3 regions of the Amycolatopsis sp. WQ 127309 genome follow, and region 2 is predicted to be linked to each of the others. Evidence: riboswitches for the same ligand, from Rfam matches in the RefSeq annotation. Region 2 holds a riboswitch; each other region holds the start of a gene.
What was found. Region 2 has a riboswitch for cobalamin ahead of MUY22_RS34890 (prenyltransferase/squalene oxidase repeat-containing protein). Riboswitches for the same ligand answer to the same signal wherever they lie in the genome.

Region 1 (7,778 bases), 3.6 Mb from region 2:
GTCTAGGGACAACCGCGGCCGGACTCGTTACCGGATATGTCGCCGACACCCTGTTCGGCGACCCCCGTCGGGGGCATCCGGTGGCGATCTTCGGTACCGCCGCGGCGGCTCTCGAACGCCGCGTGTGGGCCGACTCGAAGCGGCGCGGAGCCGCCTACGCGGGTTTGAGCGCCTTCACAGCTGTCGGCCTCGGCGCCGCGCTTCAGACTGTGACGCGGCGAAGTCCCTTCGCGCGCTTCGCGGCGACTGCCGTCTGTACGTGGGTGGTGCTTGGTGGACGTGGTCTCGCCGACGAAGGCGCGGAGATGGCGAAGCTGCTCGAAGCGGGCGAAGTCCCTTCGGCGCGTATGCGGCTCTCGCACCTCTGCGCGCGCGACGCGACGACGCTCGACTCCGCCGGGCTGACCCGCGCGGCGACCGAGTCGATCGCCGAGAACACGTCGGACGCCGTGGTCGCGCCGCTGTTCTGGGGCGCCGTCGCCGGGCTGCCGGGCCTGCTCGGCTACCGCGCGCTCAACACACTCGACGCGATGGTCGGCTACCGCTCACCGCACTACCAGGAGTTCGGCTGGGCGGCGGCGCGCGCCGACGACCTGGTGAACCTGGCCCCGTCCCGCCTCGGAGCCGCGCTAACGGCTGTATGCGCGCCCCTCGTCGGCGGCCGGGCGCACACGGCCTGGCGGATCTGGCGCCGCGACGGCGGGCACCACCCGAGCCCCAACGCGGGCCAGGTGGAGGCGGCGTTCGCGGGCGCGCTGGGCATCCGGCTGGGCGGCACGAACAGCTACGGCGGCGAGGTCGAGCGCCGGGCGCGGCTGGGCGAGGGACGTGACCCGGAGCCGGTCGACCTGCGCCGGGCGGTGCGGTTGTCCCGGCTGGTGGGTGCGGCCGCGCTGACTGTGGCTGCGGCTGTGGTGGGCAGCGTCGGGATCGGCCGTGGCCGCGATTAGCGCCGGGATCGGCCGTGGCCGCGCTGGTCGCCGAGCGGCGGCTGCGGCTGTCAGGTCCAGGATCGGCCTCGGGCTCGCGATGGCAGCCCCCACCACTCCCTGGGGGGCGGCCCCTGTCCAGTCTATCGGCCGGTGGCCGGTCACAAGCCCCGTTCGGCGATCTGTGGACAACTCGGCGGGTACCGCGCGATCTGTGGACAACTCCGCGGGTGTCACACGATCCATGGGCAACTCTGCGGATACTGGGCGATGAGCGGACAACTCCGCGAGTAGTGCACGAGCTGTGGACAATCCGCGGGTGCCGGGCGACCTGCGGACAACCCTGCGACTGGTGCGCGACCTGCGGACAACTCAGCGAGTACTGCGCGAGCTGCGGACAAATCCGTGGCTACCGCGCGGCCGGTGGAAAGGGAGGAACTATGAGCGGCCTGCTCGTCGCCGGGACGACGTCCGATGCCGGGAAGAGCCTGGTCACCGCCGGGATCTGCCGGTGGCTCGCCCGGCGTGGGGTGCGCGTCGCACCCTTCAAAGCACAGAACATGTCCAACAACTCCATGGTCTGCGCCGACGGCGCCGAGATCGGGCGCGCCCAGTGGCTGCAGGCGCGGGCGGCGCGCGTCGAGCCCGAGGCCGCGATGAATCCCGTGCTGCTCAAGCCCGGGAATGACCGGCGCAGTCACGTCGTCGCGCTCGGGAAACCGTTCGGCACCCTCGAAGCGGGGGAGTACGCGACCGGCCGCGCCGGGCTCGCCGAGATCGCCTTCGCCGCCTACGAAGACCTCAGCGCGCGCTGCGACGTCGTCGTCTGCGAAGGCGCGGGCAGCCCCGCCGAGATCAACCTGCGCGGCGGCGACTACGTCAACCTGGGGCTGGCGCGGCGGTTCGGGCTGCCGGTGCTCGTCGTCGGCGACATCGACCGCGGTGGCGTGCTCGCCGCGATGTTCGGCACCCTCGCGCTGCTCTCGGCCGAGGACCAGGCGCTGGTCGCGGGCTGGGTCGTCAACAAGTTCCGCGGTGACGTCGGGCTGCTGCGCCCGGGCCTGGACAGCCTGGAGAAGGTCACCGGCCGGCCGGTGCTGGGCGTGCTGCCCTGGCTCCACCGGGTGTGGATCGACTCGGAGGACGCCCTGGCCGCGGCCGGCTGGCGCCGGGAGGCCCACCGCGGCGGCTTGAGCGTGGCCGTCGTCCGGTTCCCGCGCGCGTCCAACGCCACCGACGTCGACGCCCTCGCCGCCGAACCCGGCGTCACGGTGTCGCTGACCGCCGACCCGGACACGGTCGCCGCGGCGGACGTGGTCGTGCTGCCCGGTTCTCGCGCCACAGTCGACGACCTGGCCTGGCTGCGTGCCCGCGGTCTCGACACGGCGCTGGCGGCCCGCGCCGCGGCCGGGAAGCCGGTCCTCGGCATCTGCGGCGGCTACCAGATGCTCGCGGACTCCATTGTGGACGACGTCGAGTCCGGCGCCGGCGAGGTACCGGGCCTGGGCCTGCTGCCGGCCCGGGTGACGTTCGCCGAGGAGAAGGTGCTCGCTCGCCCGTCGGGCGAGTGGCGCGGCACCCGTGTAGACGCCTATGAGATCCACCACGGTTCGGTGACGGCGTCCGCGCCCCTGGAGTCCTTTCTGGACGGTCACCGCGCCGGCGCCGTCTGGGGCACGCTCTGGCACGGCGCCTTCGAGAACGACGCCTTCCGCCGCGCATGGCTCACCGAAGCGACGGCGCAGGCGGGCGTCTCGTGGACGCCGTCCCCGGACGCGCCGGGCTTCGCCGACCTGCGCGAGGACATGCTGGACCGGCTGGCGGACGCCGTCGGCGAGCACCTCGACACGGCGGCGCTGCTGACGTTGCTGGAACTGGGCGCGCCGGCGGGCCTGCCGTTCGTGCCGCCCGGAGCGCCCTGACGGTCAGGGCTGGAGCGGCCCGGCGAGCTTGCCGTCCGGCTTTCCGAAGGTGCAGGTCGCCTCCCGGGCCCCGGCGTTCCAGGACGACTCGGTCGGGACGTGCGCCAGGAACTCCAGGTCGGGCGGCGGGGTGCCGTGGGTGAAGTACGCCGCCCCCGCGATCCGGCACAACGGCTGCGCCAGCTCCCGCAGCGTGGTGAGCCCCGGGTAGGTCGCGTACCCGCCGCTGACGTCGACCCGGTCGGCGATCTGCTCGTCGTGCGGCGCGTCGCAGGCGGCCCGGATCACCTGCTCGCCGTCCGCGTCCAGGCAGTCGCCGATCGCCAAGCCCTGGATGTGGTCCGGGCCGGGCGCCGCCTGCGTGACGTGTTTCGGCCCGGTCGTGATCAGGCTGACGCCCAAGCCCAGCCAGACCACGCTGACCGTCAGCCCGGCGATCGCGAGCCCACGTCCGGACCGGCCGCTGCCGCCGATCCGGACGAGCGCGCGCCAGCCGAACACCACGCCGAGCGGGACGAGCCCGAGCAGCCCGCAGACGAGCGACGCGATCGCGAACCCGTCGGTCCCGGCGGGATCGACGAGCCCGCGGACGGTCGTCTGGTCGTGGCTGGACAGCGTGGAGCGTGTTTCGTCGAACAAGATTCCCCTCCGGAGTCCCCCGACCCGGCGGGGAACCCTAGAGGAGCGACGCCTGGTTCTTGATCACGAAATAACGGCGGCCGGGGTCTTCTTGGTCAGCGACTTCTCCGCGAGGGCCCCGAAAGACAGGCCCAGGGCGAGCCAGAGCGTGGCCTGGGTGCCGATCGACGCCGTCCGGAAACGCCAGAGCGTCGACGCCGGGAAAGCCGCGGGGACCTCGTCGACCACCGGCATCAGCCACGCCACCAGGGCGACCACCACGAGGTAGCCCGCCGCGGCGAGGAGGAAGCCGTTGAGCGCGCCGAACCGGTCCGCGAGCTTGCGGCCGAACACCGTCGCGAGGATGCCCGCGAGCAGGGAGACGGCGACGAACCCGAAGTACAGCTCGGTGCGCGAGCCGATCGTGCCCGGCTGGCCCACCGCGGGCGGGTTGGCCGGGTACTTGAGGAACGGGATCAGGAACACCACGGCGAACGCGCCGCCGGTGAGCAGCAACGCCGTCACCCGCGGGCGGAGGCTGCCGAGGCGGCCCTGGACGAACGCGAAGGCGAGTGAGAGCAGCCCGCCGATCGCGACGGCGTAGACCAGCACGCCGGCCAGCAGCCCGACGGTGCTCTGGATGTCGCGGGGGACGAGCTCCTCTTCGGGCGCTTCGGCGGCCTGCCCGGCGCCGGCGTCGGCGTCCGTCCCGTGGGCATGGTCGTGGGAAAGGGTCTCTTCGAGCCCGATGGACGTGTCGACCGGCGGCTCGCCGAAGGCGTAGGCGAAACCGAACGCGAGCACGCCGGCGATCAGGCCCGCGAGCATGCCGCGGACCAGCAGGGACTTCATCATGGGAGTACGTGCCGCCGATCAGTGGCAGGGGAAGGCCAGCAGGTGCCGGCCGTCGTGCACGAACTCGTGGACGTACATGTTCGCGAAGATCGAGGTGGCGCCCTGCTCGGCGCTGACGAAGTACACCGCGATCAGGGCGAGGAGCACCACGAACACCGCCCACGGGACGATCTCACGGATCGGGATCCGGACCGGGAGCGGAACGGCGGGGACTGCCGCTTGCGACATGGTGGGGGCCTCCTCGGGCTTTCGCGGCCTCATCGGGGTTCATACGACGGTCCGGGTCTGGCTTCCCCCTGGCGGGGGTCACAGTGGCGCGACCGCGCGGACTTGCACCGCGTTCCGGATTCCGTCGTCTTGCCGGTTGAGCGTAGGTCCGCACTTCCGGGCCCGTCAATGTGACAATGCGCCGGTGACTCGAATGGTGGCGGCCCTCGACGTGGGCGGTACGACGATCAAGGCGGCGCTGCTCGACGAGCAGCTGCAGCCGAAGGCGACGCTGCGGGCCGAGACGGCGCGCAGCGCGGACGGCACGGCGCTGGCCGAGCAGGTGGCGGAGATCGTCGACATGCTGGCCGGGCAGGCCGGCACAGTGACACCGGCCGCGGTCGGCGTGGTGGTGCCGGGGATCGTCGACGAGGAGACCCGGATCTGCCACTTCTCCGCCAACCTCGACTGGCGCGAGGTCCACTTCGGCGAGCTGCTGGAGGACCGGCTGGGGCTGCCGGTGGCGTTCGGCCACGACGTCACCGCGGGCGGCATCGCCGAGTTCCGCGTCGGCGCCGGACAGGGCGCGCGGAACGCGGCGTTCATCCCGGTCGGCACCGGGATCGCGGCCGCGCTGCTGCTCGACGGCCGCATCCACCGCGCGGGCGGGCAGGCGGGCGAGGTCGGCCACATCGACGTCGGCCACTCGCTGAAGTGCGGCTGCGGCGCGACCGGCTGCCTGGAGGCGATTTCCTCGGCGGCGGCGATCGCCCGCCGCTACACCGAACGCACGGGCCGCCCCGCCGACGGCGCGCGGGAGGTCGTCGACCTGGCCCGCCACGGCGACGAGGTCGCGGTGGAGGTGGTCCAGGACGCGCTGGACGGCCTCGGCCACGGCATCCGGACGCTGCTGACGCTGCTCGGCCCGGAGGTGATCGTCCTGGGCGGCGGGCTGTTCACGGCGGCGGACTACGTGCTCGAGCCGGTGCGCGACTGGCTGGCGTCGCACCTGACTTTCCAGCGGATGCCGGAGCTGCGGATCGCGAAGCTGGGCGACGAGGCCGGGCGGCTGGGGGCGGGGCTGCTGGCCTTGGACCGGCTGGCGGCGCACTGACGGAGCTGCTGTGCCCTGGCGGCGCGCTGACGGAGCTGCTGTGCCTCTTTCGGATCCGCCCCGGCTGTGTCTCTGACGTCTCTGACGGATCTGCCCGGCTGTGTCAAGTCGCTTGTCCACAGCCGGGCAGTTGTCCACAGATTTGCCGGAGCCCGTTTTTGCAGGTCAGGGGCGATAGACTGGACGTGGGACGCCCCCCAGGGAGTGGTGGGGGCTGGTCTGGGGGGCTGGGGGTTTCCACACCGGCCGAGCGCGACGCCGATCGGAGCGGAAGGGGCCTCGGGCCGCTCGCTGGGGTGTAGTCATCGCCGGACACCTCGCCGCGGGCCGCCCGGCGACGTCACCACCGACGGCTGGTCAGGCCGTGACGACCTCGACTCCCGCCGCTGCGAAGGCCGCTATCTGGTCCGGGTCCGCTCCCGAGTCCGTGATCAGCTGGTGGACCGCCGTGGTGTCGCAGATGCGGGCGAACGCGTGGCCGCCCAGTTTGCCGCTGTCCGCTATCACCACCACCTGACGCGCTCGCGATGCCAGCAGGCGGTTGATGCTCGCCTCGCCTTCGTGGTGGGCGTACGCGCCGCGCTCGGGGTCGAACGCGTCCACGCCCAGGAACACCAGGTCCAGGGTGATCTGGTCGAGGAACAGGCTGGCCAGCGGGCCCGTCAGCTCGAAGGAGTGCTGGCGGGCCACGCCGCCCGTCACGACGATCTTGATGTTGGGGCGGACCGCCAGCTCGTGGGCGATGTTGAGCGCGTTCGTCACCACCGTCAGCGCCGGCGAGCCGTCGCGCTCGGCCAGCTCCGGGCGCAGCGCCAGCGCGCGGGCGACCTCTGTGCTCGTGGTGCCGCCGTTGAGGCCCAGCACCATCCCGCGCTCGACCAGCCGTGCGGCGGCCGCGCTGATGCGCTGCTTCTCCGGCGCATTGCGCGCGGCCTTGTGCCGCAACGGCAGGTCGTACGCGACGTTGCTCGCCACCGCGCCGCCCCGCGTGCGGGTCAGCAGCTGGCGACCGGCCAGGTGGTCCAGATCCCGCCGGATCGTGGCGGGGGAGACGTCGAGCTCCTCCGCGGAGGCCTCGACGTCGATCTTGTCCCGCTGCCCCACCATGTCCAGCAGTGCGCTGAGCCGTTCGTGCCGGTCCAAGCCCGTCCCTTTCGCCGCTTCACCAGGAGCGGTAAAGGTACCGGGTAATCAGAGCGAGCGTAGGAAGGCGAGCGACGGCATGAAGAAGTATTCGCCGCCCTTGAGCGTCACCGACTGCGGCACCGGCTCCGCCGCGCGCTGCGCCGAGCCGCCCCAGTCGACCGTGTAGTCCGACGACCCGCGCGCGCCCTGGCCGATCACCGGGTCCAGGCCCGGCGTGACGCCGTCGACGATCGGGAAGCCCGGGTTGTCCGCCCAGATCGCCTGGGTGAACTCGAACTGGTTGCCCAGCACGGAGTTGAAGGCCATGAACAGCAGCCCGACCCCGCCGCTCGGGCGCGCCCCGGGCGGCAGGTCGGCGTTCGGGTCGTCCGGACGCTCGCCGTAGGTGACGCCGCGGCGGGCCATCAGGTGCAGGCGTTCGTCGGCCGCGGCTTCCGCGCCGCCCGAGCCGCGCGGGTTCGTCTTCCGGATGTGCGCCTGGAACGGGCACTTGAGCGCGTCGCGGTCGCTGTCGAAGGTGAAGTTGTTCGACACCGGGCTCTCGGCGCCGTCCTCCCGCTGGGTGGTCAGCGGCGTGCCGTCCTCGAACCGGCCGATGATCATCGCGCCGGCGCGCTCGCGGTCGTCGCCGGTGAGGCTCAGCGTGTCGGCCAGGTCCGCTTCCGCCTGCTTGAACCGGCGCACGTTCTGCTCCAGCTTGCGGAAAACGAAGTAACTGCCGAAATGCACGCCGGGATCCGGCGCCGCGGTGTCGGGCACCAATACCTGGGAAAGCGGCGCCGCCGGATTCCAGACGTTGATGCCGTCGGTGTTGTTCTTTTCCGCGTCGACGTCTTCGGTGAGGAACAACGGCTGGCTGCGGCCGTCGACGTAGCCGAAGTGCTCGATGCCTTCGCCGCGCGCGTTGACCCGGCCGAGCCCGGTTTCCTCCGCCACGACGGCGACGGAGTCCGGCAGCAGGTCGAGGATCTCGTTGCGCCGCGCGGT
Region 2 (7,778 bases):
CGACGGTGGTGCCGAGGTCCTGCACCAGCCGCGCGAGCGTCGCGAGGACCTCCTCGGCCGCGATCGGGTCGAGGGCCGACGTCGGCTCGTCGAGCACGAGGACTTTCGGGTGCATGGTCAGCACCGACCCGACGGCGACGCGTTGCTGCTGCCCGCCCGAGAGTGTCCTCAGTGGACGGCGGCGCAGCTCGGCGATGCCGAGCAGGTCGAGGGTTTCCTCGACGCGGCGGCGCATCACCTGCGGGGCCAGGCCGAGCTGTTCCATGCCGTAGGCGAGTTCGTCCTCGACGACGTCGGTGACGAACCCGGCCAGCGGATCCTGCCCGACGACGCCGACGAGGTGCGCGAACTCCCGCGGCGGCCGGTCCCGCGTCACGACGTCCTCGACCGACACCGTGCCTTCGAGGTGGCCGCCGGTGAAGTGCGGGACCAGGCCGTTGAACGTGCCGAGCAGCGTCGACTTGCCCGAGCCGGTCCGCCCGGCGACGAGCACCAGCTCGCCCTCCCCGATCGACAGCGACACGTCGGCGAGAACGGGTTCCGGTTGCCCGTGGTACCAGAAGGAAACGCGGTCCAGCTCGATCATGCGGGGACTTTCTCGGTCTCGGGCACCGGTTCCGCTTCGAACGGCAGCGCGGGCGGCGGGGTCAGGAACGCGGGCAGGACGCCGAGGAGCACGCCGGCGAGCGGCACCCAGGACAGCAGCGGCCAGGACAGCGTGCTCAGCGACGGGTTGAGGTTCGTCGGGTCCACACTGGACGTCGTGAACAACGCCGCGGCCACCGCGGCACCGCTCGCGGCGGTCACGAACTCGGGCGGGTGCCAGCGATCCGGCCGGTACCGGGTGCGCCGCACGCGCGTCCCCGCGGTCCGGAAGCCGATCAGGCCGAGCACGAGCCCGCCCACCAGGAACGGCGTGGCGAGGAACCGCGGGGTCGAGCCGTCGAGCGTCGCGTAGACCCCGACGCAGATCCCGACCAGGCCGGTGATCATCAGCACGCCGGTGAGCAGCCGGGCACGGGCCCGCACCACCCCGGTGCGGCCGTAGCCGCGGGAGTCCATCGAGGACGCGAGCTGCAGCGACCGGTCGAGCGCGTCCTCCAGCACCGGGATGACGACCGCGTGCAGCGCCCGGAACCGGCGTCCCTTCGCGCCGCCGCGCAGCTTGCGCGCCCGGTGGACGCGCTGGACGCTCTCGGCCAGCTGCGGGAACACCGACAGCGCGACGATCACGGCCGTGCCGACCTCGTAGAGCGCCGGTGGCATCGCCTTGAGCAGCCGTTTCGGGTTGGCCAGGGCGTTGGCCGCGCCGAGGCAGAGCACCATCGTGGCCAGCCGGAGCCCGTCGTAGAGCCCGCCCAGCACGGATTCCGCGGAGACGTCGCCGAGCAGCCGGATGCCCGCGGCCCAGGCGGGCAGCGGGATTTCGGGCAGGCGCAGGATGATCGTCGAGCCTTCGGCGCCGCCGAAGACGATCCGGAAGAACACCCGCACCCCGATGATGACCGCGGCGAGGTAGGCGTACATCCGGAACGCCATGGCCCACGGCGCGTCCGCCCGCCGCGCGATCACGACGTAGCAGAGCACCGCGACGATCGTCAGCAGCAGCCACGGGTTCGTCGTCCGGCTCGCCGCCACCGCCAGCCCGAGCGCCCACACCCACCACGCGGCGGGGTGCAGATCACGTGGCAGGAACCAGGAAGCGAGCATCAGCTGTCCCGGGCGCGCTTGCGGCGCCGCGCGGTGAACCACGCCGCGGCGGCGAGCAGCACGACGGCGCCACCTGCCACCCAGGGCGCGTAGTCACTCGCCCCGGCCTGCTCCTTGATCGCCTGGCCGACGTCCGCGGCCTGCTCGCCGCCGGTGAACGCGACGTTGCCGGCCGGGTCGGCGGCCTGCTGCCCACCCCCGCCGGGCCGCGGTTTGGGCGGCGGCAACGGACGGCCGCTCGCGCCGGGCCGGTCCGGCTGTCCCGGCGGCCCGGCCGTGGTGGCCGGCGCTCCCGAGGGCGGCGCGGCCGGGGCGGTCGTGGCGCCGGGCTGCTTTTCGTTGACGTCGTCGGATGTCGGCGCCGGCTCCGCCGCGGTGACGCACGGCCCCGCGGTGCCGGGCCGGACCGCGGCGATCCGCGGCACCGGGTTCGAGCCGGCCGTCGCGTTCAGCGAGAACGACCAGCCTTCGAAGCCACCCGTGGTGAAGTCGCGGTTCTTCACGCCCCACTGGCTGTACTCCCACGCGCAGTTGTTCCCGGCGTGCCAGTACGACCAGTAGCCCGCTGCGGGCGGTGTGTCGACGCAGGTCTCCTTGTAGTGCTCGTTGCCCTTGACCGGGATCTCCTCGACCGCGGACGGCCGGTTCTCGATGCGGCAGATGAACGCCTCGCCCCACCGCTGGACCCCGGCGATCTGGAAACCCGCGTTCTTCAGCGCGTCCAGGCCGGTGCCACGGCCGGTCTGCGGGTCGCAGCGCACGATGGTCGTGCCGCCCAGCTGCTGGAAGTCGAGCACGACGGTGACCCCGGCGCCGTCGGTGCAGAACCCGGGATGGCCCTTGCCCTGGTCGACGGCGTGCGCGACGCCCGGGGCGAGCGCGGCCGTCAGCACCGCGACGGCCGCCCCCGCGAAGATCCGCCTCACTGCACCGTCAGGGTCGCCGTCGAGTACACCGTGCCGCCGGTGCCGGCCGCCTTGATCGTGTACGTGTAGGTGCCCTTGGCCGTCGGCGTGATCGTCTTCGTCCCACCGGGCACGGCCAGCGACCCCGACCAGGCGCCGCCGCCGGCGGCCGGGGCGACCGACTGCGCGGTGAGCGTCGTGGCGTTGGTGGACGTCCAGGTCAGGGTGGTGCTCTGGCCCAGGGTGATCTTGTGGTCCAGGTCGTCGGCCGACAGGCTCACGGTCGGGTTGGACGCGTTCACGGCCGGGTTGAGCGGGGTCACGCGCGGCACCGGGTTCGTGCTGGCGGACCGGTTCAGGGAGAACGACCAGCCTTCGAAACCGCCGGGGACGACGTTGCGGTTGAGCGCGCCGTAGCTGCTGTAGGTCCAGGTCGAGGTGGCGCCGGTGGCGTTCCAGTACGACCAGTACGCGCCACCCGGCGGCGTCCGCACGCAGGCTTCCTTGTACGTCGGGTTGCCCGAGACCGGGATCGGCTCGGTCGCCGAGGGCCGGCCTTCCAGCCGGCAGACGAACCCGAGTCCCCACTGCGCGACGCCGGCGACGGCGATGCCCGCGTCCTGCAGGGCCTGGATGCCGGTGCGGTCCGTGCCGGGGGCGGCGTTCGGCGAGCAGCGGGTGATCGTCGGCGCGGCGGTGCCGCCGTTGCCGTTCAGCTCCTGGAAGTCGACGACGACGGTGACGCCGCTCAGCGCGTCGTTGCCGGTGCAGATCCCGGTGTAGCCCTTGGCCGGGTCGACCGCCGACGCCGGCGTCGCCGACGACACGACGAGCCCGGCCAGGACGGCGAGACCGGCCAGCAGCGAAGGAAGACGTCTCATGGTGTTACCCCCTGGTGCGTGGTGTGCGGGTGATCAGGTGGCGCAGGCCGGCGGCCAGCGCGAAGGCGAGGACGAGCGCGGCACCGGACAGGCGGAAGGCCAGCCAGAGCGCCGAACCGCCGAGAGCGGCCGGCGCCGCGACGACACCGCCGTGGCCACCCGCGGCGGCGAGCGGCTCGGCCAGCGGCAACCGGACCGCCGTCGTGAGCGGGGAGCCGTCCGCGTCGAGCCAGGTCCGCCCGGCGATCCCGGTCGCCGCGGCGATGCTCGCGCCGGGGTCGCTCGGCCCGCCCGGGCTCTTCGGGAACCCGCCGTCGGCCAGGACGAGCGCGCCGAGGGCCTGTGCGGCCTTGCTCGCGTCGAGCCCGGCGGAGCTGAACCCGCCGGCGACGGCCGCCGTGAGCACGGGATCGGGCTGCCCGTCCGCCGCGGCGACCGTGCCGTCGGGTCCGGTGCGGGTGGTCAGCGCCGCGGCGGCGGACTCGAGGGCCTGCCGGTGTTCGGGCGTCCAGCCGGCCGGCGCGACGTTGCCCGGCGCCCGGCCGTCACGCGGGACGGCGTTCAGCGCCTCGACTGCGGCGGCCGTCGCGGCGAGATCGCCGGTGGCGCACGGCTTCCCGGTCAAGACGGCCGGGAAGAGCCCGTCCGCGCACTGGTGGGCGACGAGTGTCCCGGCCGCGGCATCGGCCGGCGCCGTGGCCGTGGTCGCCAGCGTGGCCCACGCGTGCCGCCGCAGGGATCCGGTGGTGTCGGCGAACTCCCCGGTGTCGGTGAACTCCCCGGACGCGGTGCGCAGCGCGGCGAGGTCGGTGCCCAGCTGGGGGACGGCCGGGTCCGCCACGAAGCGGGCGATGACGTCCAGCTTGGCCAGGGGTTCGGCATAAGCCGCCTGGCCTTGTTCGTAGGGCGCGCCGTGGGCGTAGGCCCGGACCGAGTCCGGGCTCAGCAGGAACCGTGACGCCCGGGCCGCGGCGTCCGGCTGCTGCCCGAGCGTGTGCAGGGCGAGCACGAGATCCGCCGTCAGGTCGTAGTCGACGAAGGTCTTGCCGTCCTGGGCGACCTCGACGTGGTCGCCGTCGACGAGCCGGCTCGCGAGGTAACCGCCCAGCCGGTCGGCCGGGGTCGGGCCGGTCACCGGCGCCGGCGCGTCGGCGGGGACGACCACGGTGCCGCGCGGCGAACCGGGCCGCACCGCCGGGGTGCCGGCCTTCGGGCTGACCGGCGGCTTCACAGCGTGATCCCCCGTCGGCGCGGGCTTTTCGCCGGGCGGCGGCGGTGGCGGAACGGGCAGGCCGCAGCCGGGGTCCGGTGGCCCCTGCGCTCCGGCGTGGCCGAGGGTGAGGTCGTGGAACCCGACCTGGGACAGGCCGAGTGCGGCCTGCGCGCTCGCGCGGATCCAGGTGTCGAGCCCGCCGATCCCGGCGGTGCGCGCGGCTCGGTACTCGGCCGGGGTGTAGGCGATGGCGCCGAGCTGATCCCCGAGCGGGGTGCCCGTGTCGGCCGCGGTCGCTTCGGCGGACCGGAGGAAAGCGGTCCCCGACGCCATCGCGGCGTCCGCGCACCCGGCGTCGGCGAGCGCCTGCAGGATCAGGCCGGTGCTGTTGGTGTTGGGCGCTTCGGTGCCGACGCCGCCGCCCCAGCCGCCACTCGCGGTCTGGTGGGCCTTCAGCCACCTCACGGCCTTGGTGATGGGCGCGTCGAGGTTCGCCGCACCGGCGTCGCGGGCGGCGAGCATCGCCGAGAGCGCGACGCCGGTGGCGTCGCCGTCCGGCGTCGACTGGTCGAACGGCTCGCCCTCGTCACACGTCGAGATCCGGTGGCCGTCCGGTGTCACCTGGTCGCCGGTCTCCGTGGTGGGGATGAGGCCGAAGAAGATCCGGAAGAAGCCGTCCGAGCACTGCTGTTTCAGCATCGTGTCGATCGCGAGCCGATCGGTCAGGCCGGCGCCCGCCAGCCCGATCACAGCCAGGGCCTGGCCGAACACGTTGGCGTTGTTGCTGACGAAGTCCTTGAAGTCGGGGTTCTTCGAGTAGTCGCTGACGCGGCCCTTGTCGACGCCCGAACGCGCGATGGTGCCGAGGGTCTCGGCGACCATGTCGTGCCCACCGAAGGACCTCGGGTCCCGCCCGGCGATCTCCGCGGCGACCAGCACCTTCGCCGCGGCACCACCGGTGATGATCGCGTCGTAGCCCTGGCCGGGGACGAGGCCGTCCCACGTGTAGTAGTCGGTGGCGTGGTGGTCGTCGTCGAGGTACTTCACGATGGGCGCGGCCAGCGCGCCGTCGCCGGAGGCGTACATCGCGAAGAGCGTGTCGATCATCAGCCCGTGGTCGGGCAGCGCGCCACCGAGCGGGTTCTGCAGGGTGCCGTCGGGCGCGAGCTGCGCGGCGAGCCACTTCGACGTCGGCTTCGAGGCCGCGAGGTCACCGGCGAAGGCCGGCGTCACCGAGCCGACGGTGAACACGACGACGGCGGACACCCAGGCCGCGATGGGCCTGAACCGCTTGCCGGCCACGTGATCCTTCCTCTCCCCAGACGCCGGCGCGACACACACAGGGAGAGACCGGCCCCCACGGGAGGCCGGGCGTCCACCCACTGCTGGCGCGACAGCGGTTCGACAAACACCTGCCCGAGGCGGTAATCCGACTCGTCACCCCAAGGTGACCCACGGTTGCGCGACAGTGCCGGACTTCGACCGGCTTCCCCTGCCACGGGCAGAAAACATGAAGTTGTGCTGACTGAGCGAGCCGACACTAACACCTGGTCAGCCGAACGGGAACGGCAGAACTCACGTCGCCTTCACCACACCGGGGACGCGCGCGGCCGTCCGGGCAATCTCGAAGACAACTGCAACAGAACGCGGTGCAGGTGACCTCTTGAGAGGTGTGCGGTGCCTGAGCGCTGCGCGTCCAGCTCGACGAAGGCAAGGAGACCGTGCCATGACCGACCTCGACGAGGTGCGCCGCGCGTCGGACGCCCAGGAGCCGCCGGCGTCCGATCCCGACGCCGTGGTGACCGTCGCCGGCCGCCGGGTCCGGCGGCGCCACACGACCAGCGTCGCCGCCGTGACACTCGCGGTGGCCGCCCTCGGCGCGGGGGTCTTCTGGGCGCAGAACCGAGGTACCGCCGCGGTGCCACCGGCCACGCTCGCGAGCCCGCCGTCCGCCACGGTGACCCAGCCGCCGGCCGCCGGCAAGGTGCCCCCGGCCGCACCGGCGATCAGCCTCGAGGACAGTTCCTGGGACTTGCTGTTCTGGGCCGTCCAGCCGCACTTCGCCGGCCTGCACTACGCGCAGGATCACCGGTACGCGTTCGAGATCGACGTCCGGGACGGCACCGCGCCCCACAGCGCACTGGCCGCGAAACCCTCGTCGGCGGACCAGATCCCGCACCCGCAGTCGGTCATGTGGCAGGACGGCCCGAACCGCTGGATCCGGGTGACGACCACGAAACCGGTGACAGCGGCGGAAATGCTGGCCCTGCTCGGGAAGGTCCACACCACGCCACCGGTGATCGCGTCACCGCTCAAGTCGCTGCAGGTGCCCGACGGGCAGCAGGTCGGCACGTTCACCAGCGAACCCGAAACCAACACCCTCGTGCTCTGCCCGCCCGCCGAGGTCGGGAAGGCCCCGCTCGACCCCCGATGCTTCTCGCTGACAGTGTCGCTGACCAGCAGAGCCGCGGACAGCAGCTTTCCGCAGGACCCGCTGCCCGTGCACCAGCACCGGAAACTCGGGGCCTACACCCTCGAAATCGACAGTTCACGCGCCAACGAACAGGCCGCGCTGGCTTTGCTGAACTCCGTTCAGCTCAATCGCTGAGAATCAGCGTCACCGGCGGAATCCGATCTGTTCCGCATTTCCGAAAGCGCACTCGAATTGCCGTGATTCCGCGGCATCGGTGGCCCAGCCGAGGAGTTTCGATGCGTAATTCCGTGCTCGTCGTCCTGGTCGGTGTCATCCTCGGCGCGCTCGCCGCGGCGGTCTGCGTTCGTTCCGCGAACGTGCCCGCCGCGGCGGGCACGTCACCGGCGCCGGACGTCCCGCCGTCGTTCCCGCGGACACGGGCGGCCACGCCGGTTCCGGGGGCGGCCGAGGTGGCGGTCGACGTCCGGGGCGAATGGTCGTGGGCGTTGCGCGAGACGGACACCGGCACCGTGGTCGGTGCCGGGACCTTGCGCACCACGACCGAATCCATGATCAAGAGCTGGCTCGCGGTGGACTACCTGGCCTCGCGGAAGTCGCGGATCTCGGCCGAGGACGAGGATCGGGTGACCCGCATG
Region 3 (7,778 bases), 1.9 Mb from region 2:
ACGCCGGCACCGCGCCCGTCGCCGTCCGCAGCAGGCCGGCCACCTCGGCCGGGGACGGCACGCGCGGCGAGTGGATGTCGTACACCCCAGGCCCGACGCCGCGGCCGAAGCCGGCCGCCGTCAGGTCGGCGAGCACCTCCATCTTCGAGCGGGCCGCCTCGATGCTGGTGACGTCGGCGTCGAGCGCGTCGATCGCCGGCAGCACCTCGCCGAACTCCGAGTAGCACATGTGCGTGTGGATCTGCGTCGCGTCGGCGATCCCGGACGTCGCCAGCCGGAACGACGACACCGCCCAGTCGAAGTACGCCTGGTGGTCGCGGGAACGCAGCGGCAGCAGCTCCCGCAGGGCCGGCTCGTCGACCTGGATGACCTGGATGCCCGCCGCTTCGAGGTCGTGGACCTCGTCGCGGATGGCCAGGGCGACCTGCCGGGCGGTGTCGCCCAGCGGCTGGTCGTCGCGCACGAACGACCACGCCAGGATCGTCACCGGCCCGGTCAGCATGCCCTTGACCGGCTTCGGCGTCAGGCCCTGGGCGTAGCGGGCCCACGCCACGGTCATCGGCACCGGGCGCGAGACGTCGCCGTAGAGGATCGGCGGCCGGACGCAGCGGGAGCCGTAGGACTGCACCCAGCCGTGGTCGGTCGCGGCGAACCCGGCCAGCCGCTCGGCGAAGTACTGCACCATGTCGTTGCGCTCGGGCTCGCCGTGCACCAGCACGTCGAGGCCCAGCTCCTCCTGCAGCCGGACGACCCGCTCGACCTCGGCGCGCATCGCGTCGTCGTACCCGGCGTCGTCGAGCGCGCCGGCCTTGTGCGCGGCCCGCGCCTTGCGCACCTCCACGGTCTGCGGGAACGACCCGATGGTCGTGCTCGGCAGCGGCGGCAGGTTCAGCGCCGCCTGCTGCGCCGCGGCCCGTGTGGCGTACGGCGCGCGGACGGTGTGCTCGGGCCGCAGGTCCGCGAGCCGCGCGCGCACCTTGTCGTCGGCCAGCTCGGCCGCCGACGCGCGATCGGCGACGACGTGCCGCGCCGCCGTCAGGTCGACGTCCTCGCCCGCGAGCGCCTTCCCGAGCAGGACGACCTCGTCGACCTTCTGCTTCGCGAAGGCGAGCCAGCCCTTGAGCCGCGGGTCGAGGTCCTCCCGTGCGACGTCGTAGGGGACGTGCAGCAGCGAGCACGACGTCGAGACGCTGACCTTCGCCGCCGCGCCGAGCAGGGTCGCGGCCCGGCTCAGCGCCTTCTGCGGGTCGGTGCGCCAGACGTTGCGGCCGTCGACGACCCCGGCCAGGACCTCCTTGTCCCGCAACGCCCCTTCGGCCGCGACGGCGTCCACAAAGGACTCATCAGTGACCAGGTCGACGGCGAGCGCCTCGATGGGGGAGCGGGCCAGCACGCCGAGCCCGCGGCCCAGGCCGCCGAAGTAGCCCGCGACCAGCAGCTTCGGCCGCGCGGTCTCCTTGCCCAGCCGGTGGTAGGCGCGGATGAGCGCGTTCAGCTCGTCTTCTGAGCGGTCACCGGCGAACGCCGGCTCGTCGAGCTGGACCCACTCGACGCCCTCGTCGTGCAGCTGCCGCAGCAGGTCGGCGTACGCGTCGAGCAGGCCGTCGAGCAGGTCCAGCGGCCGGAATCCGTCGTCGCCCTTGCTCAGCAGCAGGAACGTCACCGGCCCGACCAGCACGGGCCGCGTTTCGACGCCCAGGGCGCGGGCTTCGCGGTACTCGTCCAGGGGCTTGGAGCCGGTGAGCGCGAACGTCGTGCCCGGGCCCAGTTCGGGGACGATGTAGTGGTAGTTCGTGTCGAACCACTTCGTCATCTCCATCGCCGGGGCGTCCTGGACGCCGCGGGCGGCCGCGAAGTAGGTGTCGAGCTTCGACAGGCCGAGCCCGGTGAAGCGCGCGGGCAGCGCGCCGAACAGCTCGGCGGTGTCGAGCACCTGGTCGTAGTGCGAGAACGTGTTGGACGGGACGGAGTCCAGCCCCGCGTCCCGCAGTCCTTGCCACGTCTGAACCCGCAGCTCACGGCCGGTGGCCAGCAGTGCGGCTTCGTCGTTCTTGCCCGCCCAGAAGCGCTCGAGGGCGCGTTTGAGCTCCCGGTCCGGACCGATCCGGGGGTAGCCCAGCACAGTGGTGCCGATTTCGGTCACAGCTCTCTCCTCGCGAGCTCGTTCGAGGAGTCCGGACGCGCGCGGCGGCGAGCGTTTCGGTGCGTGCCCATCCCACGAGGCCCGGACTCGCGCACGCCGTCGGCGCACGCACCACGGGCAGGTCTTCGGACTCGTGGGCGTACCGCTCGTGCCTACCGGCCGTCGCTTCCCAAGCTCGCGCTCAGTGCTTACATGACGGCTTTCGTTCCCACTCACCGCTGCGGGGCAGTCCCGGATTCACACCGGGTTCCCTGTTGCCTCGACAGGGTGTGACCTCACGCACAACAAAGCTCGGCCACGCCCTGGCGAACCAGTGGCGTGGCCGAGCCTAGCCGGAGAACTCAGTCCCAGTCGAGGGCGCCGCCCGACTGGTACTCGATGACGCGGGTTTCGAAGAAGTTCTTCTCCTTCTTCAGGTCCATCGCCTCGGACATCCACGGGAACGGGTTCTCGGTCTCGCCGAAGATCGGCTGGATGCCGATCTGCTGCGCGCGCCGGTCGGTGATGAAGTGCATGTACTGCTCGCACAGCTGCGCCGACAGGCCGAGCATCCCGCGCGGCATGGTGTCACGCGCGTACGCGACCTCCAGCTCGCAAGCGTCCTTCAGCATCCCGCGCACCTCTTCCTGGAACTCTTCGGTCCACAGGTGCGGGTTCTCGATCTTGATCTGGTTGATGCAGTCGATGCCGAAGTTCAGGTGGATCGACTCGTCGCGCAGGATGTACTGGTACTGCTCGGCGATGCCGACCATCTTGTTGCGGCGGCCGAGCGAGAGGATCTGCGCGAAGCCGGTGTAGAACCACATGCCCTCGAAGATCACGTAGAACGCGACGAGGTCACGCAGGAACGCCGTGTCGGCTTCCGGCGTCCCGGTCTCGAAGTCCGGGTCCTCCAGGTGCTGCGTGTACTTCAGCGCCCACGCGTCCTTGTCCGAAATGGACGGAACCTCGCGGTACATGTTGAACAGCTCGCCCTCGACCAGGCCGAGGCTCTCGCAGATGTACTGGAAGGTGTGCGTGTGCACGGCTTCCTCGAACGCCTGGCGCAGCAGGTACTGGCGGCACTCGGGGTTGGTGATCTGGCGGTACACCGCGAGCACGATGTTGTTGGCCACCAAGGACTCCGCGGTCGCGAAGAAGCCGAGGTTGCGCTTCAGCATCTGCCGCTCGTCCTCGGTGAGGCCGTCGGTCGACTTCCACAGCGCGATGTCGGCCTGCATGGCGACCTCGGTCGGCATCCAGTGGTTGTTGCAGCCGGCCAGGTACTTGTCCCACGCCCACCGGTACTTCATCGGCAGCAGCTGGTTGACGTCGGCGCGCGCGTTGATCATGCGCTTGTCGTCGACGTTGATCCGGGCCGCCCCGACCTCGATCTCACCGAGGCCGGTGACGCCGGTCGTCTCCACGTTGGTCATGTTCTCGGGTTCCTTACTGGCAGGCTTCGCAGTCGGGGTCGTCGATGCGGCAGGCGGCGCCTTCGGTGGTGACGAAGTCGACGTCCGTCTTCGGCAGCTCCTTCGGCTCCGGCTTGGCGGCCGGGGCGGTCACCGGGACCGCCGGGACGGCCGCGGCCGGCGAGGGCGCCGGGGCCGGGGCCGGGGTGGCCGCCGGAGCCGCCGGGGCAGCGGCGGGAGCCGCGGTGGCGGCGGCCGTGCCGGCCGAGACGGCGTTCAGCTTGCCGTCGGTGCCGCGCAGGGTGCTCTTCTCCACGTGCGTCGCGGACTGCGCCCGCAGGTAGTACGTGGTCTTGAGGCCCTTGTGCCACGCGTAGCGGTACAGCTCGTCGAGCTTGCGGCCGCTCGGCGCCGCGATGTACAGGTTCAGCGACTGCGCCTGGTCGATCCACTTCTGGCGCACCGAACCGGCGTCGACGATCCACTTCGACTCGATCTCGAACGCCGTGGCGTAGAGCGCCTTCAGGTCGTCCGGCACCCGGTCGATCTTGCCGAGGCTGCCGTCGAAGTACTTGAGGTCGCTGACCATGACCTCGTCCCACAGCCCGCGCTCCTTGAGCGAGCGGACCAGGTGCGGGTTGACGACGGTGAAGTCGCCGGACATGTTCGACTTGACGAACAGGTTCTGGAACAGCGGCTCGATCGACTGGCCGACACCCGAGATGTTGGAGATCGTCGCGGTCGGCGCGATCGCCATCACGTTGGAGTTGCGCATGCCGACGGTCTTGACGCGCTCGCGCAGCGGCGCCCAGTCGAGCGTGGTGGAGGTGTCGACGTCGAGGCCGTCACCGCGGCGGGCGTCGATGAGCAGCTGCAGCGAGTCGATCGGCAGGATGCCCTTGCTCCACAGCGATCCCTCGAACGACTGGTACTGGCCGCGCTCCTCGGCGAGGTCGGTCGAGGCCGAGATCGCGTAGTAGGAGAGGTGCTCCATGGAGACGTCGGCGAACTTCACGGCGTCGGCGGAGGCGAACGGGACGCCGATCTCGAACAGCGCGTCCTGGAAGCCCATGATGCCCAGGCCGACCGGGCGGTGACGCAGGTTGGAGCGGCGCGCCTCCGGGATCGTGTAGAAGTTGATGTCGATCACGTTGTCCAGCATGCGGACGGCCGTGCGCACGGTCTTCTCGAGGCGCTGGGTGTCCAGGCCCTCGGGGGTGACGTGCTTGAGCAGGTTGACCGAACCGAGGTTGCAGACCGCGACCTCTTCGCTGTTGGTGTTCAGCGTGATCTCGGTGCACAGGTTCGACGAGTGCACGACGCCGACGTGCTGCTGCGGCGAGCGCAGGTTGCACGGGTCCTTGAACGTGATCCACGGGTGGCCGGTCTCGAACAGCATGGTGAGCATCCGGCGCCACAGCTCGACCGCGCGGATCTTGCGGAACACCTTGATCTCGCCGCGCTCGGCCATCGCCTCGTACTCGGCGTAGCGCTGCGAGAACGCGTTGCCGTAGAGGTCGTGCAGGTCCGGGGTCTCGTTCGGCGAGAACAGCGTCCACTGCGCGTCGGCCTCGACGCGGCGCAGGAACTCGTCCGGCACCCAGTTGGCCGTGTTCATGTCGTGCGTGCGGCGGCGGTCGTCACCGGTGTTCTTGCGCAGGTCGAGGAACTCCTCGATGTCCACGTGCCAGGTCTCGAGGTACGCGCAGGCCGCGCCCTTGCGCTTGCCGCCCTGGTTCACCGCGACGGCGGTGTCGTTGGCGATCTTGAGGAACGGCACGACGCCCTGGGACTGGCCGTTGGTGCCCTTGATGTGCGCGCCGAGGCCGCGGACCGGGGTCCAGTCGTTGCCGAGGCCGCCCGAGTACTTAGCCAGCAGCGCGTTGTTCTTGTACGCCTGGAAGATCGAGTCCAGGTCGTCGTCCACCGTGGTGAGGAAGCAGGACGACAGCTGCGCGCGGGTGGTGCCCGAGTTGAACAGCGTCGGCGTCGAGGCCATGAAGTGGAACGTCGAGAGCAGCTCGTAGAACTCGATGGCGCGGGCTTCGCGGTCGTCCTCGCGGATCGCCAGGCCCATCGCGACGCGCATGAAGAACGCCTGCGGCAGCTCGAAGCGGACGCCGTTGTGGTGCTGGAAGTACCGGTCGTACAGCGTCTGCAGGCCGAGGAAGCCGAAGTCGAGGTCACGCTTGGCCTCGATGGCCGCGGTGATCTTGTCCAGGTCGAAGGAGAGCAGCTCGCCGTCGACCAGCTCCAGCTCGACCGCGCGGCGCAGGTAGTCGCGGAAGTACGCGGGGTACTCGCCGGCCATCTCGTCCTGGCTGGCCAGACGCGGCTTCTTCGCGAGGTAGCTCAGGGCCTCGCCGCGCAGCTTGTCCAGCAGCAGCCGGGCGCTGACGTAGGAGTAGTTCGGCTCCTGCTCGACCAGCACGCGGGCGGCCATGATCTGGGCCAGGGCGAGCTCGTCGGCGCTGATGCCGTCGTAGAGGTTGCGCTTGGCCTCGGCCAGCACCGGCTCGGCGGTGACGTCGTCGAGCCCGGCGACGGCCTCGCCCACGACGTGGGACACGCGGGCCCAGTCGAGCGGACGCAGCACGCCGTCGACGCCCTTGACGCTCAGCGTGGCCTCGGCGGGCGTCGTGGGCTCGGTCGCCTTGCGGGCCTTGCTGTGCTCCTCGCGGTAGAGGACGTAGGCGCGGGCGACCTTGTGGTGCTCGCCGCGCATCAGCGCGAGCTCGACGATGTCCTGGATCTGCTCGATGTGCAGCGCGGTCTCGGGACCGGCGTGGCGCAGCAGGGTGGTCTCGACCTGCTCGGTGAGCTCGGCGACGACGTGGTGCACGCGGGAGGACGCGGCGGCGTCGCCGCCCTCGACCGCGAGGAACGCCTTCGTCAGCGCGACCGAGATCTTCCCGGCGTCGAACGGCGACACGCTGCCGTCCCGCCGGATGACCCGGATCGCGGTGGGGCTGGAGTCGGCGGCGGCGGGCGGCCGCTGACCGGTTTCGACTGACATGCGTGTCTCCAAATTTGGACGCGTTGGATCGCCACAGGGTCTCATGAGGCCATGTGCTGCAAGTTCTTCGAAGCTGCCCGGCAGTACTCTGCAGCGGTCTCCCCGTCGCTGGGCGTTGCCGGTCCACAGAGACTACATGTAGGGGTTGGAGGCTGCACGTGCCCCAATGGGTGGCGTGTCGCGGTCTCACCCTCGCGGGTTACGCGGTCACCGAGAGGTGCTGCTCAGGCCCCGGAACAGGGAGTTCGGAGGCCGGTTCGAGCCTCGACCGGGGCGGCCTGGAGCGCCCGACACGCCGCTCGGCCGGGCGGAACGTGGGACGGTGGCCCGGCTGAGCTTGATCGGGTGGCGCGAGAGGGCACGCCGGAAGACGGTCAGGAGCCGAAGCGCAATTCGGACGCGGGGAGTTCGAGGCTCGTCACCGGGCGTCGCGAAGCGAGGTAGCCCAGCGGTCCGGTCGGGTTGAAGCTCCAGTCCGCCGACGCCGGACGCGGGCGGACCTTCGCGCCGACCGGCGTCCGCAGGAGACCGTCTCGCTCCTGGACGACGTCGAACGACGTCGGCAGCCGCACCGGCAAGCCGGCGCGGCCCTTGAACGCCGCCGTCGCTATCCAGTCGTCCGCGGTGGCCGCCGTGGCCGTGAAGGTGCGGCCGCTCGTGAAGTCCAGCGTGGCCAGGTCCTTCGGGATTGCCCACAGATCGCGGCCGCCGTGGAGGGAGACCTCGCTGTCGACCCAGATCTCGGTGATCGAGCACGACACCCGGCGCCCCTTGACCGCCACCGCCGCCAGCAGCTCGTGGTAGGCGAGCCGGCCGGGTGGCGTGTAGTCGATCCACGCCGTGAACACGGACGCGTGCCCGGCGATCACCAGCGGCTCGGCGGGCACCGCGGGCAGGTCCGCCACCGGGACGCGCCAGATCGACACGCGCGCGTCCGCGACGAGGTGCCAGGGCTGCGGCGGGTAGGCGGTCATGCGTCCAGCCAGGGGAGGTAGTCAGGCAGGTCCTTGTCGACGCGCAGGCCCCACGACGGCGGCCGTTTCTGCAGGAACGACATGACCCCTTCGACGGCGTCCGCGTTCGTGCCCAGGCCGCCGATCAGCCGCGAGTCCAGTTCGTGCACCGGGAACGGCGAGTCGGCGCTCGCCATCCGGTAGAGCAGCTGCCGGGTGACCGCGACGGACACCGGCGCGGTGTTCGCGATCAGCTCGCGGGCCAGCTCGTA

Region 1: it holds a riboswitch for cobalamin, as region 2 does, so the genes downstream of both, MUY22_RS00695 (CbtB-domain containing protein) here and MUY22_RS34890 (prenyltransferase/squalene oxidase repeat-containing protein) in region 2, are expected to answer to the same signal.
Region 3: it holds a riboswitch for cobalamin, as region 2 does, so the genes downstream of both, metE (5-methyltetrahydropteroyltriglutamate--homocysteine S-methyltransferase) here and MUY22_RS34890 (prenyltransferase/squalene oxidase repeat-containing protein) in region 2, are expected to answer to the same signal.

Annotation. Positions count from the first base shown of each region.
Region 1 covers NZ_CP095481.1:154,505-162,282, reverse strand. Annotated here, with positions in the region: gene MUY22_RS00715 (cobalamin biosynthesis protein) at 1-950, shown strand, start outside; gene MUY22_RS00710 (cobyric acid synthase) at 1,370-2,851, shown strand; gene MUY22_RS00705 (DUF4190 domain-containing protein) at 2,855-3,490, opposite strand; gene MUY22_RS00700 (CbtA family protein) at 3,554-4,324, opposite strand; gene MUY22_RS00695 (CbtB-domain containing protein) at 4,343-4,552, opposite strand; cobalamin riboswitch at 4,583-4,734, opposite strand; gene MUY22_RS00690 (ROK family protein) at 4,746-5,645, shown strand; gene MUY22_RS00685 (DeoR/GlpR family DNA-binding transcription regulator) at 6,003-6,788, opposite strand; gene MUY22_RS00680 (Dyp-type peroxidase) at 6,837-7,778, opposite strand, start outside.
Region 2 covers NZ_CP095481.1:7,732,389-7,740,166, reverse strand. Annotated here, with positions in the region: gene MUY22_RS34910 (ABC transporter ATP-binding protein) at 1-586, opposite strand, end outside; gene MUY22_RS34905 (energy-coupling factor transporter transmembrane component T) at 583-1,710, opposite strand; gene MUY22_RS34900 (ABC transporter substrate-binding protein) at 1,710-2,636, opposite strand; gene MUY22_RS34895 (hypothetical protein) at 2,633-3,496, opposite strand; gene MUY22_RS34890 (prenyltransferase/squalene oxidase repeat-containing protein) at 3,501-6,011, opposite strand; adenosylcobalamin (AdoCbl) riboswitch at 6,079-6,227, opposite strand; gene MUY22_RS34885 (hypothetical protein) at 6,436-7,317, shown strand; gene MUY22_RS34880 (serine hydrolase) at 7,419-7,778, shown strand, end outside.
Region 3 covers NZ_CP095481.1:5,845,371-5,853,148, forward strand. Annotated here, with positions in the region: gene metE (5-methyltetrahydropteroyltriglutamate--homocysteine S-methyltransferase) at 1-2,143, opposite strand, end outside; cobalamin riboswitch at 2,242-2,436, opposite strand; gene MUY22_RS27595 (ribonucleotide-diphosphate reductase subunit beta) at 2,485-3,558, opposite strand; gene MUY22_RS27600 (ribonucleoside-diphosphate reductase subunit alpha) at 3,572-6,553, opposite strand; gene MUY22_RS27605 (acetoacetate decarboxylase family protein) at 6,928-7,527, opposite strand; gene MUY22_RS27610 (enoyl-CoA hydratase-related protein) at 7,524-7,778, opposite strand, start outside.